2 regions of the Lactococcus sp. LG1267 genome follow, and region 2 is predicted to be linked to the other one. Evidence: predicted binding sites of a transcription regulator. Region 2 holds the regulator's gene; the other holds the start of a gene.

Region 1 (5,163 bases), 750 kb from region 2:
TTATATCGTGTTTCAAAATATAATCAATATAAGCAAAGGCTGCTGCTTCAAAAGAATAATTTAGCGCCTGAGTGATTTCCTTTGGATAAGGAGGTTGTCCTTCTTGATCCCATCTTATTTTGTCAGCCACAAATAAAACTAAATCAACCTTTGAAAATTTTTTCTTCAAGGTAGTATGGTGGGACAAATAGCAGAAATATCATGTAAGTATCCTGCTATTTTTACTTGCTCTCTTTCTGCTTCTTTTAGAAATGCATGCCCTATTTCTTCAGCATTGTCACCAACAGTTATGCAATGGTTATATGTTGCATAACATTCCTTTTCTAATAAAAAAGTTTTTATCTCTTGTTTAAGTTGATTTGTATTTTTCATATTTACCTTACTTTAACAAAACAAGATAAGACCATCAACCGGTCTTATCTTGTTTTTATTTCTCTTCATCTTCATTATCAGATGTATCCGCTGTGTCTTTTACTTCTTCAGGCTTATTCACAATAACAATCTTATCATCAACCAAGTCTGCAAGTAATTCTTTATACTCAGGATGCTCGATATAAAAATCAGCAATAGCATCCTCGATATTATCCTGGATGGTACGACGTAATGGGCGTGCTCCCATTTTCGGATCGTAGCCCAGATCAACGAGTTTTTCTTTAACCGCCTGTGTGACGTCAAGATGAATATCATTTTGAGCGATTTGAGCATTTACTTCATCCAACATTAAATCTACAATCTTAAGCAAGTTTTCTTTGCTCAATGCTGAGAATTCAATGATAGCATCAAAACGGTTCATGAATTCTGGACTGAAGAAATTACCCAACTCTCCAAGCACTGAATTCGTACGTCCTTCACGTGCAGCGCCAAAACCAACACTTGCTTCAACCTTACCTGTACCAGCATTCGATGTCATAATGATGATGGCATCTTTGAAGGAAACTGTACGACCTTGCGCATCTGTCAAACGCCCGTCATCAAGAATTTGCAAGAACATATGCATTACATCCGGGTGAGCTTTCTCAATCTCATCCAATAAAATTAAGCTGTATGGGTTACGGCGCACACGTTCTGTCAACTGACCTGCTTCTTCATACCCCACATATCCTGGAGGAGCACCAATCAACTTAGCCACACTATGTTTTTCCATGTATTCCGACATGTCAAAGCGAATCATGCTATCTCTTGAGCCAAAAAGCTCATAAGCCAATTGTTTTGCAAGTTCGGTCTTCCCTACACCAGTAGGTCCAACAAAGAGGAATGAACCGATAGGACGATTAGGCTTTCCAAGTCCGACACGCGAACGACGCACAGCTTTAGAAATTTTATCAATCGCTTCATCTTGCCCGATAACATGTTCTTTCAAGTCTTCAGCTAGATTAATGAGCTGTGTTTGTTCTTTTTCTTTCAAATCACCTACAGGTATATGTGTCTTTTCTTCAACAATTGCTTCAATATCTTTTTCTGTGATATTTGGCATGTCAGTATCTGAGATTTCATGACTTTGAAGCTCACGAAGCTTAGCGATTTGATCACGGAAATGGGCCGCTTTCTCAAAATCTTCACGTTGCATGGCTTCGTTTTTTTGCACCTCTGCTTGCTCAATACGTTTCTTTATGTCCTCAGGATCAACAAATTTGAGTGTCAGATTCTTTTTCGAACCCGCTTCGTCCAGCAAGTCAATTGCTTTATCGGGAAGGAAACGGTCCTGAATATAACGGTTAGACAGATTTGCAGCAGCTAAGATTGCTTCATCTGAGTATTTTACATGATGATAATCTTCATAACGTTTTTGAATACCACGTAAGATTGTGATAGTCTCATCTACAGAAGGTTCATCAACTTTAACAGGTTGCATCCGGCGCTCAAGCGCTGCATCTTTTTCAATAATTCGATATTCATTGAGGGTTGTTGCTCCAACAAGTTGGAGTTCTCCACGCGCTAAAGCCGGTTTAAGGATATTTCCAGCATCCATATTTCCTTCCCCAGCAGAGCCTGCGCCCACAATCTCATGAATTTCATCAATGAAGAGGATAACGTCATCACGTTTACGAATCTCTTCCATCAGTTTTTGCATACGCTCTTCAAATTGCCCGCGCACACCAGTACCTTGGACGAGACTGACAACATCAAGACGAATAACTTCTTTATTTTGTAGTTTTTGTGGTACATCACCATCAACTATTTTTTGGGCTAAGCCTTCAACAACTGCTGTTTTACCAACACCAGGTTCACCAATAAGAACAGGATTATTTTTTGTTCGACGATTCAAAATTTCGATAACACGTGTAATTTCAGAATCTCGTCCAATAACAGGATCTATTTCTCCACGACGTGCAGCATCAGTAATGTTGACTCCGAATTCTTCAAGAAGTCCTTTAGGTGCTTGACTTCCCCGAGGGTTTTGTGGACCTCCTGGACCTCGACCACCCGCTTGTGTTGGAGGTGTCATTGTCCGACCTTGATCATTACCATGTAAGGCTTGGAAAATATCTGGAAATGGATTAAAGGGATCATCATTATTCGAAATATTTGTAGCTCCAGCAAACAAGCTTTCTTGACCACCTGATTTCATAATTTGATAACAATTTTGGCATAGATCCACTTGCTTACGCTGGCCATTCACATTTGTATAAAGGTGAATTGTCGCTTCGTTTATTTTACAATTTTGGCAGAGCATCTCTTCCTCCTTTGTGGTTACGTCTTTTCTTTATTTTAACTTATTTTTTTAGAATTAAAGAATCATGTCTGGCTTCTTTTATTTAAAGTTTGACCTTTTTTGACCTTTAATAATTTTTATTATATCACTTCTCTCAAATTTATCAAATCTTTTGTACTATATTCTTTTTCAATTATAAGAAAAAACTCTTCGACATCTGTCGAGAGAGTTTTTTATATTACATAAAGTCACGCAATGGTTTGCTACGACGAGGATGACGTAACTTTTTAATCGCTTTCGCTTCAATTTGACGAATACGTTCACGTGTCACTTTAAATTGTTTACCAACATCTTCAAGTGTGTGCATACGTCCATCATCAAGTCCAAAACGCATACGCAATACGTTTTCTTCGCGGTCCGTTAAGGTATCCATAACTTCATCAAGCTGTTCACGAAGCAAGATACGGTTGGTATAGTCTACCGGACTTTCAATCACATCATCTTCAATGAAATCTCCAAGGTGTGAATCGTCTTCCTCACCAATAGGTGTTTCCAATGATACAGGTTCCTGCGCAATTTTTAAGACTTCACGAACTTTATCAGGTGTCATGTGCAATTCTTTACCAATTTCTTCTGGTAAAGGATCACGACCTAATTCTTGTAAAAGATTACGTTGTACACGGATTAACTTATTGATTGTTTCGACCATGTGGACAGGAATACGAATTGTACGTGCTTGGTCAGCAATCGCACGTGTGATTGCTTGACGAATCCACCAGGTCGCATAAGTTGAGAATTTGAAACCTTTCGTATGGTCAAATTTGTCCACAGCTTTCATAAGTCCCATGTTTCCTTCTTGGATCAAATCCAGGAATTGCATCCCTCGTCCAGAATAACGCTTTGCAATTGAAACAACCAAACGTAAATTGGCTTCCGCAAGCATTTGTTTGGCAAATTCTGCTTCATCACCACCTGCCACGATAGCTTCCGCAAGTTTTGTTTCTTCTTCAAGCGAAATCAATGGATAACGTCCGATTTCCTTAAGATACATACGGACAGGATCATCAATACGGACATTTGTCACGATTTCATCCATTGCATTATCATCAAGCTTTTCTTCTTCTTCGGCTTGTAAAGCTAACGGACTAGGATTTCCTTCTTTATCAACAATAGAAATACCTGCATCTTGGATTTGTTGAAGCAAATCTTCGATAGCTTCGGCTTCCAAACCAAACTTCACCACAAGCTCATCTGTAATTTCATCATCTAAAGCTTCTTCGAGAGGTTTACGTTTTGTAATATAAGCTGCTACTGCTTTATCAAAAGCCTTATTGTCAAAAGTATCCGAATCTTTAATATCGATTTTCTTGGCCGCTTTTTCTTTAACAGAAGTTACATGTTTAGAACCTTTTTCTTTTAACTCTTCCACATCAACTTTTTCAACAATAATTGGTTTAAAATCCATTGCCGCAAGGAGTTTTGCTTCTTCAGCTTCAAAAATAGAACTTGAATGCGATTTAACCGCCATACCAAGCTCTTGTGCTTTTGCGATTAAAGCTTTGTTAGTGATTCCAGTTTCTTTTGCAATTTGACTGATTCTTTTTTTATTATTACTTGCCAATTTAATCCTCCCCAATGAACAATATAAGCAATAGCTTATATTTTTTTCTTCTGATTAATGATTTGGATTGTGAGTTCCAGCTCACGTTCCTTGTTGCCTACTTTTTGGGCATTCTCTAGTTGTTTTTGCAATTCACTAAACTTTATTTGCTCCATTTCCTTTGCAAAAACGGCCACCAAATCTTCGAGCTCCTGACTACTTGTCTCATCTGGCAAATCAAGACTTAGGATTTGATAAAATAAATTTTTCTCATCGGCATCTAATGAGGTGCCAAAGTGAGAAGGATCAATTTCTTCAAAACTCATAACCTCAAGTATGATTTTATCAAAAAGCTTCTGGTAACGCTGATGGACAAAGCGAAAAGTTTCATCCTCCGCAAATTTTTGAAGAATACTTTGATGATAAATCATGCGATTCAACAGTTGTTCCTCTGCCCGTTCACTTCGTGATAAACTTGGAAGTTGCGGCTGTTGTACAGTTTTAGCAGCCTCTTGACCAGAAGGAAAATCACCATAATAATCTTGCTCCGTTGCAATAAAACCAGAATCAGGATAATTCGAAAAATCTTCTTCCGAAAAGCTCCCAAAACTCTCTTCAAAATTTCCCGCTTCTGCCCTTGATTTAAGGACGTTTTCACGCTTTAAATTGACAGATTGCTCTACTTGATTATACTCGAAATCAGGTAAAATCTCAACTAATTTTCTTATAAAAGCATCCTGTGCTGTAATTGACGAAACCCTTGCAATAACAGGCGCCATTTGCTCAATAAAATCCAATTGATTTTGCAGATTTGAAAGGTTTTCAGGTTTCAAATAATCAATCAGAAATTCTGTCGGTTGTATCCTGCTGTTTTCCATCAGACCAGCTAATGATTCTAAAGAATATTTTT
Region 2 (5,163 bases):
AGATGATGAAAAAGATGAGGTTCAAGCTTATGATGCTGAACTTGCTGAAGTTGAACTGGATAACGTGGATGAAGACGTTGAACTCGATGAAGAGGACGACGATGATGACGACAGCGACTCAGAAGAGAATTAAAATCTAAAAGAGTGAGGTCCCTGACCTCGCTTTTGTGAATATTACCCAACAAACTTACGCTTCACTGTTTAAAAAAAGAGGGTGGCGTGATAAGGAGGATTAACCTTGGTAGAAAAAGATACGGAGAAGTTTTCGAGAGAAAGTTTCAAAGATAAAATCTTGCGTGAACTTGAAGAAGGAAATCGAGCCAACACGGATGGGACTTTTGAAAACTATGCCCGTGAATCCAACAAAGAACTTTCTTCAACCCCGAGTAGACATACTCGGCGAGAACGTGCTGATTTTTCGGATATTCAACGTCCAACTCCATTTAAGTTGACAGAAGAACTGGAAAATCCAGAAGTAGAGGGACAAGCTAAAATTTCCGAAGATGTAGAATTTCCTGAAAAAGCTGTTTCTGATCAAGTGAAAACAGAAGCATCAGCACATGAAGAACGTCCAGACTTTGCAAGTGTTCGCGAGCAAATGCTCCAAGCGAGCCAAGGACAAAGTTATTCACGACTTAGACGCAAGACAAAAGAGTCTGATAAAGAAGTTGTTGATGAATATGAGCAACCTGAAGCACAAGCAAGTGATGCTGCAGAGCCTCTTGGCGAAGAGACGACTCACAGACAAAGAAGTCGTCGTGCAGCAGTAAAATCGGATGCGGAAGCTGAAGAAATGCAGCCCAAGTCGAAAGCGAAAAAATCGAAGAAGAAAGTTTCTTCTGGAAAGATTATTGCTGTTATCGTAGCTGTTTTAATTCTGGCTGCGGCAGGGACTGGTTTTTACGGTTATAATTTCATCAAAGAAGGTGTACAACCGCTCAATACTGCAAATACAACCAAACGCGCCATTAACATTCCAGCGGGAGCAAGCAGTAAACAAATCGGAGATATCTTACAACGAGAAGGTATTATCAAAAATGGTATGGTTTTCCAATACTATACTAAATTTAAAAATTTCAGTGGCTTTAAGAGCGGCTACTACAACTTGGCGCCTAGCATGAACTTGTCGGATATTGCAAGTCTTTTGGAGCAAGGAGGAACCGAACATCCTGTGGAACCAACTCTGGGCAAAATTTTGATTCCTGAAGGTTATACATTGGAACAAATTGCTCAAGCTGTTACAGTGAATTCTGCGGATAAAGATGAAAAAACACCTTTTACTAAAGATGAGTTTATGAAGACTGTACAGGATCAAGCGTTCATCGAAAAAATGAAAGAGAAGTTTCCAAAACTTCTTGCAAGCTTACCAAGTAAAGACAGTGGTGTGAAGTATCAACTTGAAGGTTACCTCTTCCCAGCAACTTATGAGTATACGAAAAAGACAACTGTTGAAAGCTTAATTGAGACCATGCTTTCAACAACTAATACACAGCTGGAACCTTTGTATGAACAAATACAAGCGAACGGACTTACGGTCAATGAAACCTTGAGTTTGGCTGCCATTGTCGAAAAAGAAGCGAATAGCGATGATGATCGCCGTAACGTTGCACAGGTCTTCTTTAACCGTAAAGATTTAGGGATGACGATGGATTCTAATACAGGAATCTTTTATGCTGAAGGTAAGCTAGGTAAGGATACGTCGCTTGATCAGCAAGCTGCAATTAATACACAATTAGACTCACCTTTCAATACTTATTTGTACCCAGGTTTTGGTCCTGGACCAATCGTGAGTCCAAGCTTGTCGTCAATCAAAGCAGTGCTTAACCCGACTGCGAATGATTATCTTTATTTCGTAGCAGACGTTGAAGGTAAGATTTACTTTGCGCAAACACTTGAAGAACAAAACATCAATGTTCAAAAGTATGTCAATGATGCGATTGCGTCGGGTAATTAATTAGAAATTTAAAAAGGATAAAAAATGGTAGAAAAAACTTTCCCCATGACCAAAGAAGGTCTGGAAAAATTAGAACAAGAATTAGATAACCTTAAATTGGTTAAACGCCCTGAAGTTATTGAACGCATCAAAATTGCACGTAGCTACGGTGACCTTTCAGAAAACTCAGAATACGAAGCAGCAAAAGATGAACAAGCCTTTATTGAAGGTCGTATCTCAACTGTGGAAACAATGATTCGTTATGCTGAAATCGTAGACAATGCTAATATTGACAAAAATGAAGTTGCTCTTGGTAAATCAGTTGTTTTCCAAGAAGTTGGAGATGACGAAGAAGAAGAGTACGAAATCGTCGGTACTGCTGAAGCTGATCCATTTTCAGGCAAAATTTCAAATGAATCTCCAATCGCTCAAGCCTTGATTGGCCGTAAAGTTGGCGATGTTGTGAAAATTCCGTTGCCTATGGGTGAAATCGAAGTTAAGATTGTTGATGTAAAATAAAATAAAAAAATCTGCTTTTAGCGGATTTTTTTATTTTAGAGACGTTTCAGCCACTATTTTTGGTAAAAAATTAAAATTTTCGATATAATAGTCAATAAAGGTCAAAGATTGGAGGTTCTATGTCTGTCCAAAATACTTCAGATATTATCGAAGCTTATTTGCGAAAACTGCTAGAAGAGGCACGTGAGATTGAGATTAAACGTGCAGATTTAGCCAGTCAATTTGACGTGGTTCCTTCGCAAATTAACTATGTGATTAAAACCCGTTTCACCCCATCTAAAGGCTTTGATGTTGAGTCAAAGCGTGGTGGTGGCGGCTATATTAAAATATTCAAATACCATTATTCGGCAAAGCATGAATTCTTGCTTGATTTAGCACAGAAGTTGCCTGCCAACTTGACCGAAAGTATGGCACAAGATGTCTTGCAACTTTTATTTGATGAAAACATTTTGACTGAACGAGAAGGAAATCTTCTCCTTTTGCTTTTAGCTGATAGTGATATTTCTAACAGTTGTCGAGCACAAATGATGATAAAAATACTACAGAGATTGGATCGTGATGATGAAATTTAATGAAAAGGACTTTACACCACAAGTCATAAAAGTGCTTGAGAAGTCTGTCGACTATGCGCACAAGTTTAACTACGCTTGGGTTGAAAGCTCGCACTTATTGGCTGCCTTGGCTGAGGTCCCGGCTTCATTGGCATTTACGCTACTTAATTCAGAAAAGATTGATTTGGAAGAAATGTTAATCGACATCGAAGATTTTTCAAGTCAAGTGAAGACAAAAAAATCAGAAATAAAGCTTAGTCCAAGAGTGGAAACGATTATTGAGCAAGCACGAGCACTGGCTCAAAATAATGATAAAAACCGCATCGGGACCGAGCATCTCTTATATATGCTGTTGGCAAATGAAGCCAGCTTTGCAGGACAACTTTTACGTGAGCAAGACATCAATATCGTTAACCTCCGCAAAAAGCTAGAGCAAAAAGCATATCTACGTGTACCAGAGCGCCGTAAAGCGGTGACACCAGCTTCGAAAAGAAACCTGTCGGGGAAAGTGTCCGAAACAACGACAACGCCTACTTTAGACACGGTATCAACAGATTTGACAAAAGCAGCCCGTGAAGGCAAGCTTGATCCCATGATTGGAAGAGAGCGTGAAGTTGAACGTCTTATCCACATTTTGAGCCGTCGAACAAAAAATAATCCCGTTCTTGTTGGTGAGCCAGGTGTTGGTAAGTCAGCGATTATTGAAGGTTTTGCGACACGTGTGGCTGCAGGAAATGTTCCTGTAGGTTTACGCGGCAGCCGCATTATGGCTTTAAATATGGCGATGGTCGTAGCGGGGACAAAATTCCGTGGTGAATTTGAAGATCGTTTGACGGCTATTGTTGATGAAGTGACACATGATAAAGATGTTATCGTCTTTATCGATGAACTCCATACCATTATTGGTGCTGGTGGCGGCATGGACTCGGTCAACGATGCCTCAAACATTTTAAAACCAGCATTAGCACGGGGCGAGTTCCAACTCATTGGTGCTACCACTTATCAAGAATATCAAAAATATATTGAAAAAGATGAAGCCCTAGAACGCCGTTTTGCCCGTGTCAATGTCGAAGAACCCTCAGAAGAGGAAACGGTTGCGATTTTACAAGGCTTGAAAGAAAAATTTGAGGCTTACCATACAGTCAAATTTGAAGAAGGGGCTTTGGAGCGTGCTGTCAGCTTGAGTAATCGCTATATGCCTAGTCGTCGTCTCCCAGACAAAGCTATTGATCTTCTTGATGAAGCAGCAGCCAAAGTTAAAATCACGAGTAAAACAAATTATACCAAGTTAGACGAGTTAAAAGCAGAATTAAAAGCGGAAGAACTGAGATTACAAAAAGCAGTTGTTGCTCTTGATATTGTTGAAGCGCAAGGGATTGAAAAAGATATTGAAAAATTAACGCACAAGATTGATAATTTTACAGTATCGGAAAATGATAATCCTTTGGTGGAGGAAAGCGATGTTTATGCTGTCGTTTCTAACCTTACAGGAATCCCACTCCAACAGATGACGAAGACAGAAAGTGAACGTCTGATTAACTTAGAAAAAGAGTTACATAAACGTGTGGTTGGACAGGAAGAAGCGATTTCTGCTGTTTCTCGTGCCATTAGACGTGCACGTTCAGGGATTGCCGATACGAGACGTCCTTTGGGCTCATTTATGTTCCTTGGTCCGACAGGAGTTGGGAAGACAGAGCTTGCTAAGGCTTTAGCGGAAAGTGTTTTTGGCAGTGAAGAAAATATGATTCGTGTAGACATGAGTGAATTTATGGAAAAATTCTCGACATCGCGTCTTATCGGAGCACCTCCTGGATATGTAGGTTACGATGAAGGTGGGCAATTGACAGAGCAAGTCCGTAATAAGCCTTATTCTGTTATTCTCCTTGATGAAGTCGAAAAGGCCCACCCTGATATTTTCAATATCATGTTACAAATTTTGGATGATGGTTTCGTTACAGATACCAAAGGACGTAAAGTTGATTTCAGAAATACGATCATCATTATGACATCTAACTTGGGTGCAACGGCTATTCGTGATGATAAAACGGTTGGTTTTGGGGCTAAATCAATTTCAACGGATTATCCAGCTATGAAAGCAAGAATCATGGAAGAGCTGAAGAAACAGTACCGTCCAGAATTTCTCAATCGTATCGATGAAAC

The links. Region 2 encodes CtsR, which represses protease genes until heat stress. Its sites were predicted from a motif close to TTGGTCAAAAAAGGTCAAANA; they were not measured.
Region 1: J0J33_RS00345 (ATP-dependent Clp protease ATP-binding subunit) is a predicted target of CtsR. The motif match lies at 2,761-2,781, and genes of this name have one in related genera.

The regions. Positions count from the first base shown of each region.
Region 1 covers NZ_CP071295.1:69,848-75,010, forward strand. The annotation lists partial or broken gene J0J33_RS00340 (HD domain-containing protein) at 1-372, opposite strand, end outside; gene J0J33_RS00345 (ATP-dependent Clp protease ATP-binding subunit) at 428-2,674, opposite strand; gene rpoD (RNA polymerase sigma factor RpoD) at 2,892-4,274, opposite strand; gene dnaG (DNA primase) at 4,310-5,163, opposite strand, start outside.
Region 2 covers NZ_CP071295.1:818,624-823,786, forward strand. The annotation lists gene rpoE (DNA-directed RNA polymerase subunit delta) at 1-133, shown strand, start outside; gene mltG (endolytic transglycosylase MltG) at 239-1,954, shown strand; gene greA (transcription elongation factor GreA) at 1,979-2,452, shown strand; gene J0J33_RS04120 (CtsR family transcriptional regulator) at 2,572-3,024, shown strand; gene J0J33_RS04125 (ATP-dependent Clp protease ATP-binding subunit) at 3,014-5,163, shown strand, end outside.